3 regions of the Actinoplanes sp. CA-252034 genome follow, and region 2 is predicted to be linked to each of the others. Evidence: riboswitches for the same ligand, from Rfam matches in the RefSeq annotation. Region 2 holds a riboswitch; each other region holds the start of a gene.

Region 1 (4,558 bases), 5.0 Mb from region 2:
ATCGCCGCGACCAGCACGGCGAGCGGACCGATAACCGGATTGCCGTGCAGCAGGTGTTGCAGTCGCAGCCCGAACGAGTCGGACCGCCGTACCTCGAAGTCAGCGGTGGCGGTCATCTCACCCCCAGCAGTTCTGCCGGCCCCACGCGGAGTCCTTCGCCTCCACGCCGGCCTGCGGTTGGTCGGTGATCAGTTGCACGCCGGTGTCGACGAAGTCCTTCCCGGCGGTGTTCTGCGGTCTGGCGCCGGTCTTCGCGTACTCCGCGATCGCGGCGACGCCCAGCTCGGCCATCTTGATCGGGAACTGCATCGACGTCGCGCCGATCACTCCGGCGGCGACGTTGTCGACACCCGGGCACCCGCCGTCGACCGAGACGATGGTGACCTCGCGCTCCCGCCCGGCCGCCTTGAGCGCCTCGTACGCCCCGGCCGCCGCGGGCTCGTTGATCGTGTAGACCAGGTTGATCGACGGATCCTTCTGAAGGAGGTTCTCCATGGCGGTCCGGCCGCCCTCCTCGTTGCCGTCGGTGACGTCGTGCCCGACGATCCGCGGGTCGCTCTCGTCCCCGATCCGCCCCTTGTCGGCGACGTCGACCCCGAACCCCTCGAGGAAACCCTGATCACGCTGGACGTCCACACTGACCTGATTGGCGTTGAGGTCGAGCATGGCGATCCGAGCCTCTTTACCCTCGGTGGCGAACTTCGCCTTCGCCCACTCCCCGATCAGGCGCCCGGCCTGGTAGTTGTCGGTGGCGAAGGTGGCGTCCGCGGCATCGGCCGGTTCCACCGGGGTGTCCAGGGCGATGACCAGCATCCCGGCCTCGTGCGCCCGGTCGATCGCCGGCACGATCGCCTTGGAGTCGTTCGGCGTGATCAGGAAGCCCCTCGCGCCGAAGGAGATCAGGTTCTCGATCGCCAGCACCTGCGCCTCGTTGTCACCGTCCACCCGCCCGGAGAAGGTCTGCAGGTCGACACCGGCGGTGGCGGCCGAGCCCTGCGCGCCCTTTTTCATGGTCACGAAGAAGGGATTGGTGTCGGTCTTGGTGATCAGCCCGACGACGGGCTCGCCGGTGCCGCGATTGCACGCGGCGCCGACGAGAACCAGCAATAGACCACTCGCGGCCACGAAGAACTTGCGCATGCCCCCTCCAAGACATCGAGAGAGACCGTTGCCTTGGAGTAGACGCTCAGGTCATCGGACTGTCAACCGGGGAGCGGGGGAAGTCGACGACGTAGGACGGATCGGTCGCGGTGTCCCTCGCCGACGGGCGCCACCCGGCAGACTGCCGACGGACATTCAGGAGCGGATCCATGCGGCTTGTTCTGATCAGTGACACGCACGTGCCGAAACGCGCCCGCGACCTGCCGGCCGAACTGTGGTCGGCGATCGACCGGGCCGACGTGACCGTCCACGCCGGCGACTGGGTCGACCCCGGCCTGCTCGACCGGCTCGAAGCCCGCGCGGCACGCCTGATCGCCTGCTACGGCAACAACGACGGGCCACGACTGCGAGCCCGTCTGCCCGAGATCGCCCACGCCGACCTCGACGGGGTACGGCTCGCGGTGATCCACGAGACCGGTCAGGCGACCGGCCGGGAGCAGCGGTGCGCGGCCATGTTCCCCGACACCGACGTGCTCGTCTTCGGTCACTCCCACATCCCCTGGGACACCACCGCCGGCACCGGGCTGCGCCTGCTCAACCCCGGATCACCCACCGACCGGCGACGCCAGCCCCACCACACCTACATGACCGCCCACATCGACGCCGGAGAGCTGCGGGAAGTCACCCTGCACCGGCTGCCGCCCCGCCCCGGAAAGCACGAACCCGCCGCGACCGAGTGACGGCCGACGGCGGGTCCGGGTCTGCTGCGGCTGTGCGATCAGCCCAGGTCGACGGACGGATAGAGCGGGAACGGCGCCAGCAGCTCGGTGGCCTGCTTGCCGACCCGGTCGGCGAGAGCCGGGTCCAGGTCGAACTTCGCCTTCGAGCCCTCGGCCGGGCTGGTGGCGGCGAGCACCGTGTGGATCAGGTCGGCGATCTGGTCCATCTCGGCGACGCCCAGACCGCGGCTGGTCAGAGCCGGGGTGCCGACGCGGATGCCGGAGGTGTACCAGGCGCCGTTCGGGTCGTTCGGGATCGCGTTACGGTTCGTCACGATGCCGCTGTCGAGCAGGGCCTGCTCGGCCTGCCGCCCGGTGATGCCGAACGGGTGGACGTCGAGCAGCACCAGGTGGTTGTCGGTGCCCCCGGAGACGAGCTGCACGCCCCGCTTCAGCAGACCCTCGGCCAGCGCCTGGCTGTTGGTGACGATCTGCTGGGCGTAGGTCGAGAACTCCGGCCGGCGGGCCTCGGCGAACGCGATCGCCTTGGCCGCCATCACGTGCGGCAGCGGACCACCGAGCACCATCGGGCAGCCCCGGTCGACCTGCGACGCGAGCTCCGGCTGGCAGAGGACGGCACCACCACGCGGGCCACGCAGGCTCTTGTGAGTGGTGGTGGTGACGATGTGCGCGTGCGGGATCGGGTTGAAGTCGCCGGTGAACACCCCACCCGCGACCAGACCGGCGAAGTGCGCCATGTCGACCATGAAGGTCGCGCCCACCTCGTCGGCGATCTCGCGCATCTTCGCGAAGTTCACCTTCCGGGGGTACGCCGAGTAGCCGCCCACGATCACAGCGGGCTTGAACTCCTTGGCGCTCTCCCGCAGGGCCGCGTAGTCGATCTGACCGGTCGCCGGGTCCACCCCGTAGCTGCGCTGGTCGAACATCTTGCCGGAGATGTTCGGGCGGAAGCCGTGGGTCAGGTGACCACCCGCGTCCAGCGACATGCCGAGCAGCCGCTGGTTGCCGAACGCCTGCCGCAACTCGGCCCACTCGGCATCGGTCAGGTCGTTGATCTGCCGCTTCTCGAACTTCTTCAGGTAGGGCACCTCGACCCGGTCGGCGAGGATGGCCCAGTAGGCGACGAGGTTGGCGTCGATGCCGGAGTGCGGCTGGACATACGCGTAAGGCGCCCCGAACAGAGCCTTGGCGTGCTCGACCGCCACCGACTCGACGATGTCGACGTTCTGGCAGCCGGCGTAGAACCGCCGGCCGATCGTGCCCTCCGCATACTTGTCGGAGAGCCAGTTACCCATGGCGAGCAGGACCGCCGGGGAAGCATAGTTCTCGCTCGCGATCAGCTTCAGCGACTCACGCTGGTCGGTGAGCTCCTGCGCGATCGCGTCGGCGATGCGGGGCTCCACCGAACGCACCACATCGAGGGCGGATCGGAAAGCGACGGACTCGGCGTTCAACTCAGGCATGGGACCTCCCTATCACGAAGCGAAGAGGCCCAGGCGCACGGCATACGTCATCTCGACGGAGCCGCTCCCCGATGGTCAGCCATCCGAACGCGCCAGTCACGGCCCTCCGGAAGCATACCGCCCCCGAGCAGCCTGCTCATGCGGGTGAGCCGACCCGACGGCCGGACATCGACGGGAGACTTCGTCACACCAGTCACCGGGGCACCGCCAAAGCGACATTTGTTGATATCGTCGGCTGCCGTCGTAGATCGACGTCGGTAAGAGCAAGAACGGGGAAAATCAGTGTTCAAGCGCATTACGCAGGACACGACTGTGCCGAATCGGTCGGTCAAGAAGCGCGTCGCCACCGGTCTGGCCGTCCTGGGTGCGGCCTCGGCCGTGACCGTCGGCTGGACGCAGACCGCTGAGGCCGAGAGTGCCGTCACGCCGATCGGCACCATCACGGCCGTGCAGTACAACGGCAACTACTGCGACGACTTCGGCGCCCACGTCCGGGTCACCATCGCCAAGGGGACCGCCTCGACGCAGTACACGCTGTGGGGCACCGGCTTCATGCAGACGGCGGCCAAGGTGACGACCACCAGCGCCGGCGCGGGCACCATCGATCTGCACAACATCGGGGTCCCCGCGGGTGGACGCATCGGTGTGGCGACGATCCTCGTCTCGACGAGCTACTACACGACGTCGATTCCCGTCACCGTCAAGTGCTCGAGCGGCGAGGGCGGCTGATCCTCACGACTCCGGCCGGCCCGCACCGATCACGGTGCGGGCCGGCCGTTTCACGGGTCGACTTCACGAGCCGACGAACCCCGGGAAAGCAGAAAGGCCCACCCGTTACCCGGGTGGGCCTTTCCATACGTTGAGTCCGGCGGCGTCCTACTCTCCCACACCCTCCCGAGTGCAGTACCATCGGCGCTGAAGGGCTTAGCTACCGGGTTCGGAATGTAACCGGGCGTTTCCCCTCCGCTATGACCACCGAAACAGCAATCAGCAGAACCAACCAGCAACCGTCGGGATCTCTCCCTCAGGGTGGTTGTTCGTTTGCTGTGAATCACACAGTGGACGCAAGCGCAATGTATAGGGTGGTTAAGCCCTCGGCCTATTAGTACCGGTCAACTCAACACGTTACCGTGCTTACATCTCCGGCCTATCAACCCAGTAGTCTAGCTGGGAGCCTTACCCACTCAAGGTGGTGGGATACCTCATCTCGAAGCAGGCTTCCCGCTTAGATGCTTTCAGCGGTTATCCCTTCCG
Region 2 (4,558 bases):
AGCGGCAGACGTTCGAGGAACTGGTCAGGACACTGCCGGGGCACCGGATCTCGGTCGAGGCGCCCGGGCTGGTCCCGCTCGGTGAGCTGCCGCCCGCACCGGACGGCAGCCTGCACAACGTGGTCGCCCTCGACGGCGTGCCCCTGGCATGGGCGCGCGGGCACGGTCAGGCGATGTCCTGGTTCGCGGACCGGCGTTGATCGTCGATCCACCGGCGCAGCTCGGCTGCGGACTCCTCGACCGGCCGGCCGGTCGTGTCGATCACCGTTACCGCCCAGCCCGGCAGGTCGGTCCAGCGGTCCCAGCGCATCCGCTCCCAGCCGCCGGCGGTGATCGCCTCCGGGAGGTGCCACCGGTCGGCGGCGTGCGCCCGCTGCCACCGCGCCCAGCCGATGAACGCGTCGACAGCGCCGGCGTCCCACTTACCCGGGTCACGCTGAGTGAGGCGCTGCCGTCGCACCTCGTCGTCGACGTCGACCAGGCACGCCGCGATGCCGTTCAGCTGCGCCGCCGACGGAGCGGCCACCACCTCGCCGAGCGGCGATTGGCCGGTGAGCAGCATGTCCAGACCGTCGGCCTGGTAGCGCAACGCCCGCCGGATCCACGTCTCCAGGCTGCGCTGCCGCCAGACGACGTCCGCGCCGGACGGCACGCCGATCTCGTCGAAGTCGTGCCACACCAGGCCGTCGACCGGGCCGCACGCACGGACCGTGGTCGTCTTGCCGGAACAGCTCGACCCGGAGACCGTCAACAGCATCGGAGCCTTCCATGGAGCAGGTGAGCAGCCGCGTCGTCTATCAAAACCCGTGGATGACGGTACGGGAGGACGAGATCCGCCGCCCGGACGGCACTCCCGGCATCTACGGTGTGGTGGAGAAACCCGACTTCGCGCTGGTCCTGCCCCGCTGGCGGGACGGGTTCTGGATGGTGGAGCAGTTCCGGTACCCGGTCGGGCGGCGAGCCTGGGAGTTCCCGCAGGGCGGTTGGGGCGCCGGCGCGTCCGGTGATCAGACCGATCTGGCCCGGCAGGAGCTCGCCGAGGAGACCGGGTTGCGCGCCTCCTCGATGATCCATCTCGGTCATCTCTACGAGGCGTACGGCTACTGCACGCAGGGCTTCGACGTCTACCTGGCCGGCGGCCTCACCGAGGGCGAACCCGATCGTGAGGCGACGGAGCAGGACATGATCCACCGCGCGGTCACCGACGACGAGATCACCACCATGATCCGGTCCGGAGCGATCGTCGACGCCCCCTCACTGGCCGCCCTCACCCTGTACCGTCTCGGCGCGTGAACAAGGCAGAGCGGCGGGCCGACACCGCCCGCATCGTCGGCGATCCTTGGACGGTGGTCCGGGGATGACGGCTTGCCCCGGCGGCCGTGGTCGCCATAGCCTGGCCCGACACGACTGGCGCGGGTGGGTCACCACCGGGGAGTGACGTCGGGGCATCGACCGCCTGGGTGCTCATCCATCACCGGATGAGGAGCTGCCCGTGTCCACCCATCGAGTTCTGCACCTGTCCGACCCGCATCTGACCGGGTCCGGCTACGACGAGGACGGGGTCGACGCGGCCGGGGCGCTGGACCGGATCCTGTACGACGCGCGGTTCGTGCCGGACATCGACGTCGTCCTGGTCACCGGGGACATCGCCGACGACGGGTCGGCCGAGGGCTGTGCGGCCGTGCTGCAGCGGGTGGGGGCGTTCGCCCGGGAGCGTGGTGTCCCGCACGTCTACACCACCGGCAATCACGATGCCCGGGAGCCGTTCGCGAAGGTGTTCGGGAGCGCGCATCTCGGGCCGGACGGTGTGGATCTCGGGGAGGGCGGACCGGACCGGGCGGCGGTCAGCGAGGTCGGCGGACTGCGGATCATCACGCTGGACAGTCTGGTGCCCGGCTCGGTGCACGGGATCGTCAGCGACGAGCAGCTGACCTGGCTGGATGGGCTGCTGTCGCGGCCGGCGGCGGCCGGTTCGGTGGTGGCGCTGCATCATCCGCCGATCGCGATCGGCACGTCGCCGTCGATGGCGAACGTCAACCTGCGTGACGCCGGACGGCTCGCCGAGGTGCTGGCCGGCAGTGATGTGCTGGCGGTGCTGTGCGGTCACTACCACTCCCAGGTGTCGGGGTTCCTGAGCGGGATCCCGGTGTGGGTGACCCCGGGCGTGGTCACCCGGATCGATCTGACCGCGCCGTCGCATCTGGTACGTGGGGTGCTCGGCGCGGGCGCGACGGTCGTGGACCTGGGTGGCCCGTTCTCGCCGATGTTCCACGTCCTGCAGGCCCGTGATCCCCGAGCCGGCGAGCAGGTGTATCTGGTGGACTCGACGTCCGGCGCGGACACGGCCGCCGAGGAGTAGCGGCCCTCGCGGCGTCCGGGTGTGTGCTCAGCTCACCCGCCGGGGCGGTAGACATGCCAAAGTCGCCGCCGGGGCGGTAGGGGCGGTGGTCGCGCCCGGTTCCGGCACCGGGGGCGGCCGCCGTCTCCAGCGGGTCCTTCCGCGCCCAGCCGTCCGAATGGCGGCCGGGCATACGGGGTCGTCACGGTGCATGACCGTGGTGGGCGAGGGCCGCCGATCGGGGTGGGTGGTCAGGCGCGGGCACGGCGGGCGGCCCAGATGACCAGGGCGGCGCAGACGGCGGTCAGGGCCAGGGTGGCGGTGGTGACGGCGTCCTGGAAGGCGACGGCGGAGGCCGTACCCGTGGTGATGTCCGAAAGGGATCCGGTGAGGGCGGCGGCCACGATGGTGCCGGTGACGGCCATGCCGATGCTGCTCGCGACCTCCTGGCTGGTGTCGCTGAGGGCCGCGCCGGTGGAGGTCTGGTCCTCGGGGAGGCCGCGCATCACGGTGACGCCGGCGATGGTGGCGACGACCCGCATGCCGCCCGCGGTCAGGGCGAGCGCCACCGCGATCCACGCGTAGTCGTAGCGGCCGAGCAGGGCGTAGACGAGGAGGCCGGTGACGACGGCGGCGGCGCCGATGCGGGCGGCGCGCTGGGTGCCGAGTCTCGTGACGATCTTCTCGACGAACGGGCCGATGGCGAGCATCACGACGATCTGCGGGAGGTTGCCGAGGGCGGCCTGCGCGGGGGTCCAGCCCCAGACGAGCTGCAACTGGAGGGAGACGCTGAAGGCGATGGCGGCCATGCCGAGGCCGACGGCCGACTCGTAGGCGAGGCTGGCCGAGACGGCGGGCCGCTTGATCAGGGCGAAGTCGAACAGCGGGTGGGCGGTGCGGCGCTCGTGCACGACGAAGACGATCGCGGTGACGACGGCGCCGAGCGCGGCGAGCCATGGGGTGGCGTGGCTCCAGCCCTGCTCGACGGCGAGGGTGGCGGTCCACAGGGCGAGGACGATCGTGGCGGTGCCGAGCAGGGCGCCGGGCAGGTCGAGCGGTGACGTGTTGCGCTGGGCGGGGTCGTCGGCGGGGATGCCGGTGCGGATGCACAGGAGGGCGAGCACGGCGATCGGCACGTTTATCACGAGCAGCGTCTGCCAGGGCAGGACCTGCAGGACGAGGCCGCCGACGGTGGGGCCGACGGCCAGGCCGACGAGGCCGACCGTGGTGATCAGGGAGGTGGCCCGCATCAGCAGGTTCTCCGCGTCGAAGAGGCGGAAGCAGAGGGCCATGGTGCCGGGGGCCGTCATGGCGGCGGTGACGCCGATGGCGGCGCGGACGGCGATCAGCTGGCCCGGGGTGTGCACGAACAGGACCGTCAGGTTGGCCAGGGCGAACAGGATCAGCCCGATCAGCATCATCCGGCGGGTGCCGAACCGGTCGGCGATCGCGCCGAAGGCCATCATCAGGCCGCCGAACAGCAGTGAGTAGCCGGACGTGATCCATTGCAGGTCGGTGGCGGAGGCGTGCAGCTCGCGGGCGATGGTGGGCAGGGCGACGTTGAGGATCGAGTTGTCGAGCATCTCGACGAGGAAGACGACGGACAGGCCGAGGATGGCCGGCCAGACCGCGCGGAGTGAGCCCGCGCCGGCCGGCTTGCCGAGGGTTATCGCACTCATTGAGAGCCTTTCGGTCGATATCGTTGGAACGCTGTTCCAGGAGTCAGCTTGGAACGATGTTCCAGCCATGTCAAGATGGGCGCATGGCAACCAGGACCGGGCAGGACGGCCTCTCGCGGGATCGCATCGTCGAGGCGGCGGTCGCGATGCTCGATGACGGCGGTGAGAGCGCGCTGACCTTCCGCGCGCTCAGCACCAGGCTCAAGACCGGGGCGGGCGCGATCTACTGGCACGTGGCCAACAAGGAGGAGCTGCTCGCCGCGGCCACCCAGGCGACCCTCGCCGACGTGCTGCGCGGTGACGAATCCGACACCGCCCCACAGGACGCGATCCGGGCGATCGCGCTAGGCATGTTCGACGCGATCGACCATCACCCGTGGATCGGCGGGCAGCTCGCCGGGCTCGCCTCACGCTCGGCGGCGCTGCGGATCATCGAGCGGATCGGGCAGCAGGTGCAGGCACTCGGCATGCCGCACCGCCATCAGTTCTTCGCGGCGTCCGCGCTGTTCAGCTTCATCCTCGGCGTCGCCGGGCAGAACGC
Region 3 (4,558 bases), 3.9 Mb from region 2:
TCATCGACTTCGTCAAGAACACCCGCCGGGCCTCGCCGCGCGACGTGGTGACAGTGTTCGTCCCGGAGTATGTGGTCGGCCGATGGTGGGAGAATCTGCTGCACAACCAGAGCGCTCTGCGGATCAAGGGCCGGCTGCTCTTCGAGCAGGGCGTCATGGTGGTCAGCGTGCCCTGGCAGCTGCGCTCCAGCCAGGACCGCAACCTCGACCGCATGGACCGGGTGCTGAGCCAGGCCCCGGCCCGCGGCCCCCGCGTCCAGTCCAGCCTCGACTCCGAGGACGGTGAGCAGCCGTGACCGTCGCCGACGACCGGCTGTCCGCCGGAGATCTGATCGAGGGCGACCGGGTGGAGGTCGTCGTGGGCGCGCCCGCGCACGGCGGGCACTGCGTCGCCCGGATCGGCGGCCCGCACGGCCGGGTCGTCTTCGTCCGGCACGCACTGCCCGGCGAACGCGTCACCGTCGAGATCACCGAGCTGCACCGCGGCTACCTGCGGGGCGATGCCGTCGAGATCCACGAGGCCTCCCCGGACCGGGTCACCCCGCCGTGCCCGTACGCCCGTCCCGGCGCCTGCGGCGGCTGTGACCTTCAGCACGCCTCCGGCGAGGCGCAGCTGCGGTGGAAGACGGAGGTGGTCCGGGAGCAGCTGATCCGGCTGGCCGGCCTCGACCCCGACGACCTGGGGGTACGGGTGGAGCCGCTCCCGCCGCCGCTGAACCGTCCCGCTGACGAGCCGGGGCAGCTGCTCGGGTGGCGCAGCCGGATCCGGTACGCGATCGACGCGGCCGGCCGTCCCGGTCTGCTCCAGCACCGGTCGCACCAGGTCGTGCCGATCGACCGCTGCCGGATCGCCCACCCGGCGATCCAGGAGCTGGACGTGCTCGCCAACGACTGGCCCAACGTCGACTCCCTGCAGGCCGTCGCCTCCACCGGCGGCGATGTCGTGGTGCTCGGCCGCCCGTCCGGCGCGTCCGGCCCGGCCCCGGGCGACGACCTCGCCGAAGCCCCGGAGGGCGGCCCGTTGTTCCGTCTGTCCGGCCCGGCCGAGGTGATCGAGTTGGCCGTCGGCCGCGCGTGGCGGCTCCCGCCGCAGGGTTTCTGGCAGGTCCATCCGTCAGCCGCGGACACCCTGGTCAACACGGTCCTGGAGATGCTGCGGCCGGCCGCGGGGGAGACCGCGTGGGACCTCTACGGTGGCGCCGGTCTGTTCGCCGCCGCCGTGGCCGAGCGCACCGGCGGGCGGGTCACCGTCGTCGAGTCGTCCGCGACCGGAGTGGCCGCGGCCCGCGCCAACCTCGCCGGCCTCCCGCACGCCGAGTTCGTCGAGGCCCGGGTGGAGGTGGCGCTGAGCCGGCGGCGGGTGACCGGCCCGGTCGACCTGGTGGTCCTCGACCCGCCGCGGGCCGGGGCGGGCGCCCGGGTGGTCCGGGCGCTGGCCGCCGCCCGGCCGCGCGCGATCGCCTACGTGGCGTGTGACCCGGCGGCCCTGGCCCGCGACCTGAAGACGTTCGTCTCGCTGGGCTGGCGGGTCGAGAGGCTGCGAGCCTTCGACTGCTTCCCGATGACCCAGCACATCGAGTGCGTCGCCCACCTGGTCCCGGCCTGACCCGCCCCGACGACGGCGTACCCGCTCAGGGGTTGGCTCTCTCGGCGGCCGCCACCGCATTGCGGAAGAGCATCGCGACCGTCGTCGGGCCCACGCCGCCGACCCGCGGGGTGATGGCGCCGGCCACCTCGGCACAGGTCTCCTCGACGTCGGGGAGCAGCCGGCGGCCCTCGTAGCGGACGCCGGCGCCGATCACGACCGCGCCCGGCTTGACGTGTTCGGGCTTGACGATGCCGGGGACGCCGACCGCGGCGATCAGGATGTCGGCGCGCTGCGCGTACCGTGGCCAGTCCTTGACGCCGGTGTGCACGACCGTGACCGCGGCGTTGGCGGTGGGCCGTTTCTGGGCCAGCAGCATGGCGAGCGGGCGGCCGAGGGTGGCGCCGCGGCCGAGGATGACGACCTCGCGGCCGGAGACCTCGATGCCGTGGAAGGCGAGCAGCGCCTCGATGCCGGCCGGGGTGCACGGCAGCGGACCGGGCAGGCCGACGGCGAGGCGGCCCATGTTGAGCGGGTGCATGCCGTCGACGTCCTTGTCGGGATCGAGGGTCTGCAGCGCGGCGTCGTAGTCGAGATGCGCCGGGATCGGGTACTGGATGAGGACGCCGTGCACGTCTTCGTCGTCGTTGTAGCTCGCGATGACCTTCAGCAGGTCGGCCTGGGTGACGTCACCGCCGAGGTGCTCGTGCGGGGACTCGAAGCCCAGCTCGGCGGCCTGCTTCTGCTTGATCCGGATGTAGCCCGCGGAGGCGTCGTCGTCGCCGACCAGGATGGTGGCGAGGCTGGGCCGGATGCCGCGGTCCTTGAGCTTGGCGACCCGGGCCTTGACGTCGTCGAGGACGGCCTCGGCGACGGGCGCACCGGGCAGGAGACGAGCAGTGGACATGTGTGACTCCTCAGCCGGGAGCCCAGGCGGTCGACTCCTCGTGACGAGCTCCCCGATGGTTCGACCATCCCTGTGCCGCCAGTCGCTGCGTGCCTCCCAGGATGCCGGACGGCTCCCTCCATCGCCCACCCGGGGTGCGGCTGTACGCCGGTCGGGGGAGGCCGCGATTGTGTGGAGGAATGGTGACGGTCCGTTCGCTCAAGTCGCGTCCTGGCCCGGCGGGGATAGACTCCAACCTCATGAGCGACTCCCCTCGACCCCGGCCGGCCTGCTGCCCAGCATCACCAATCCGGGTGATCTGAAGCGACTGACCGCGGAGCAGCTGCCCCTGCTCGCGGCCGAGATCCGAGACTTCCTCGTCGCCAAGGTGTCGCGGACCGGGGGACACCTCGGGCCCAACCTCGGTGTGGTCGAGATGACCCTGGCGCTGCACCGGGTCTTCGACTCCCCACGCGACAAGATCCTCTTCGACACCGGTCACCAGTCGTATGTCCACAAGATCGTGACCGGCCGGCAGGACGGCTTCGACCTGCTGCGCCAGCGGGGCGGCCTCACCGGTTACCCCAGCCGGGCCGAGAGCGACCACGACCTGATCGAGAACTCGCACGCCTCCACGGCGCTGTCCTACGCCGACGGTCTGGCCAAGGCGTTCGCGCTGCGCGGCGAGGACCGGCACGTGGTCGCGGTGGTCGGTGACGGCGCGCTGACCGGTGGCATGTGCTGGGAGGCGCTCAACAACATCGCCGCCACGAGGAACCGTCTGGTCATCGTGGTCAACGACAACGGCCGCTCCTACGCGCCGACCATCGGCGGTCTCGCCGACCACCTGTCCACGCTGCGTCTCAACCCGGGCTACGAGAAGGTGCTCGACCTGGTCAAGGACGCGCTGGGCCAGACGCCGGTGGTGGGCAAGCCGGTCTTCGAGGTGCTGCACGCTGTCAAGAAGGGCATCAAGGACGCCGTCAGCCCCCAGCCGATGTTCGAGGACCTGGGCCTGAAATACATCGGGCCGGTCGACGGCCACGACCATCAGGCCATGGAGTCGGCGCTGCGGCGGGCCAAGGGCTTCAACGCGCCGGTCATCGTCCACGCGGTGACCCGCAAGGGCTACGGTTACCGCCCCGCCGAGCAGGACGAGGCGGACTGCCTGCACGGCCCGGGCGCGTTCGACCCGCAGACCGGCGCGCTGACCGCCAAGCCGTCGCTGAAGTGGACCGCGGTCTTCGCCGACGAGCTGGTCCGGATCGCCGACGAGCGGCTGGACGTGGTGGGCATCACGGCCGCGATGGCCGAGCCGACCGGCATCGCCGAGCTGGCCAAGAAATACCCGGAGCGCACCTACGACGTGGGCATCGCCGAGCAGCATGCGGCGACGTCGGCGGCCGGTCTCGCGATGGGTGGCCTGCACCCGGTCGTGGCGGTCTACGCGACCTTCCTCAACCGGGCGTTCGACCAGGTCCTGCTGGACGTGGCGATGCACAACCTGCCGGTGACGTTCGTGCTCGACCGGGCCGGTATAACGGGGCCGGACGGGCCGAGCCACTACGGCATGTGGGACATGAGCGTCTTCGGTGTGGTCCCGGGCCTGCGGATCGCCGCGCCGCGGGACGCCGCGACCCTGCGGGAGGAGCTGCGCGAGGCGGTCGCGGTCGACGACGGGCCGACGATCGTGCGCTTCCCGACCGGCGCGGTCGCGCCGGACACCCCGGCGATCCGCCGGGTCGGCCAGGTGGACGTGCTGCGCGAGGGCGAAAGCCGGGACATCCTGCTGGTCGCGGTCGGCTCCTTCGTGGGCCTCGCGCTGGAGGCCGCGGAGAGGATCACCGAGCAGGGGTACGGAGTGACGGTCGTCGACCCGCGCTGGGTCCGTCCCGTGCCGATCGAGCTGACCGGCCTGGCCGCCCAGCACCGGGCGGTCGTGACGCTGGAGGACGGTGTGCGGGCCGGCGGCGTCGGTGACGCGGTGGCGAGCGCCCTGCGTGACGCGGGCGTGTCCACCCCGCTGCGCGACTTCGGTGTGCCGGTCGGCTTCCACCCGCACGGCACCCGGGCCGAGATCCTCGCCT

The links. A riboswitch is a leader RNA that binds a small molecule or an ion and turns the genes downstream of it on or off. The one in region 2 is predicted to bind ZMP and ZTP.
Region 1: another riboswitch for ZMP and ZTP. It lies ahead of ACQPZW_RS02310 (glycine hydroxymethyltransferase); the one in region 2 lies ahead of ACQPZW_RS25200 (metallophosphoesterase family protein).
Region 3: another riboswitch for ZMP and ZTP. It lies ahead of ACQPZW_RS42250 (bifunctional 5,10-methylenetetrahydrofolate dehydrogenase/5,10-methenyltetrahydrofolate cyclohydrolase); the one in region 2 lies ahead of ACQPZW_RS25200 (metallophosphoesterase family protein).

What each region holds. Positions count from the first base shown of each region.
Region 1 covers NZ_CP191846.1:493,291-497,848, reverse strand. The annotation lists gene ACQPZW_RS02325 (ABC transporter permease) at 1-116, opposite strand, end outside; gene ACQPZW_RS02320 (substrate-binding domain-containing protein) at 118-1,140, opposite strand; gene ACQPZW_RS02315 (metallophosphoesterase family protein) at 1,311-1,841, shown strand; gene ACQPZW_RS02310 (glycine hydroxymethyltransferase) at 1,880-3,304, opposite strand; ZMP/ZTP riboswitch at 3,325-3,414, opposite strand; gene ACQPZW_RS02305 (hypothetical protein) at 3,617-4,033, shown strand; rRNA gene rrf (5S ribosomal RNA) at 4,168-4,284, opposite strand; rRNA gene ACQPZW_RS02295 (23S ribosomal RNA) at 4,387-4,558, opposite strand, start outside.
Region 2 covers NZ_CP191846.1:5,478,084-5,482,641, forward strand. The annotation lists gene ACQPZW_RS25185 (DUF2332 domain-containing protein) at 1-200, shown strand, start outside; gene ACQPZW_RS25190 (hypothetical protein) at 167-757, opposite strand; gene ACQPZW_RS25195 (NUDIX domain-containing protein) at 769-1,293, shown strand; ZMP/ZTP riboswitch at 1,394-1,469, shown strand; gene ACQPZW_RS25200 (metallophosphoesterase family protein) at 1,493-2,359, shown strand; gene ACQPZW_RS25205 (MFS transporter) at 2,590-4,017, opposite strand; gene ACQPZW_RS25210 (TetR/AcrR family transcriptional regulator) at 4,101-4,558, shown strand, end outside.
Region 3 covers NZ_CP191846.1:9,367,746-9,372,303, reverse strand. The annotation lists gene ACQPZW_RS42260 (APC family permease) at 1-296, shown strand, start outside; gene ACQPZW_RS42255 (class I SAM-dependent RNA methyltransferase) at 293-1,606, shown strand; gene ACQPZW_RS42250 (bifunctional 5,10-methylenetetrahydrofolate dehydrogenase/5,10-methenyltetrahydrofolate cyclohydrolase) at 1,632-2,492, opposite strand; ZMP/ZTP riboswitch at 2,506-2,588, opposite strand; gene dxs (1-deoxy-D-xylulose-5-phosphate synthase) at 2,761-4,558, shown strand, end outside.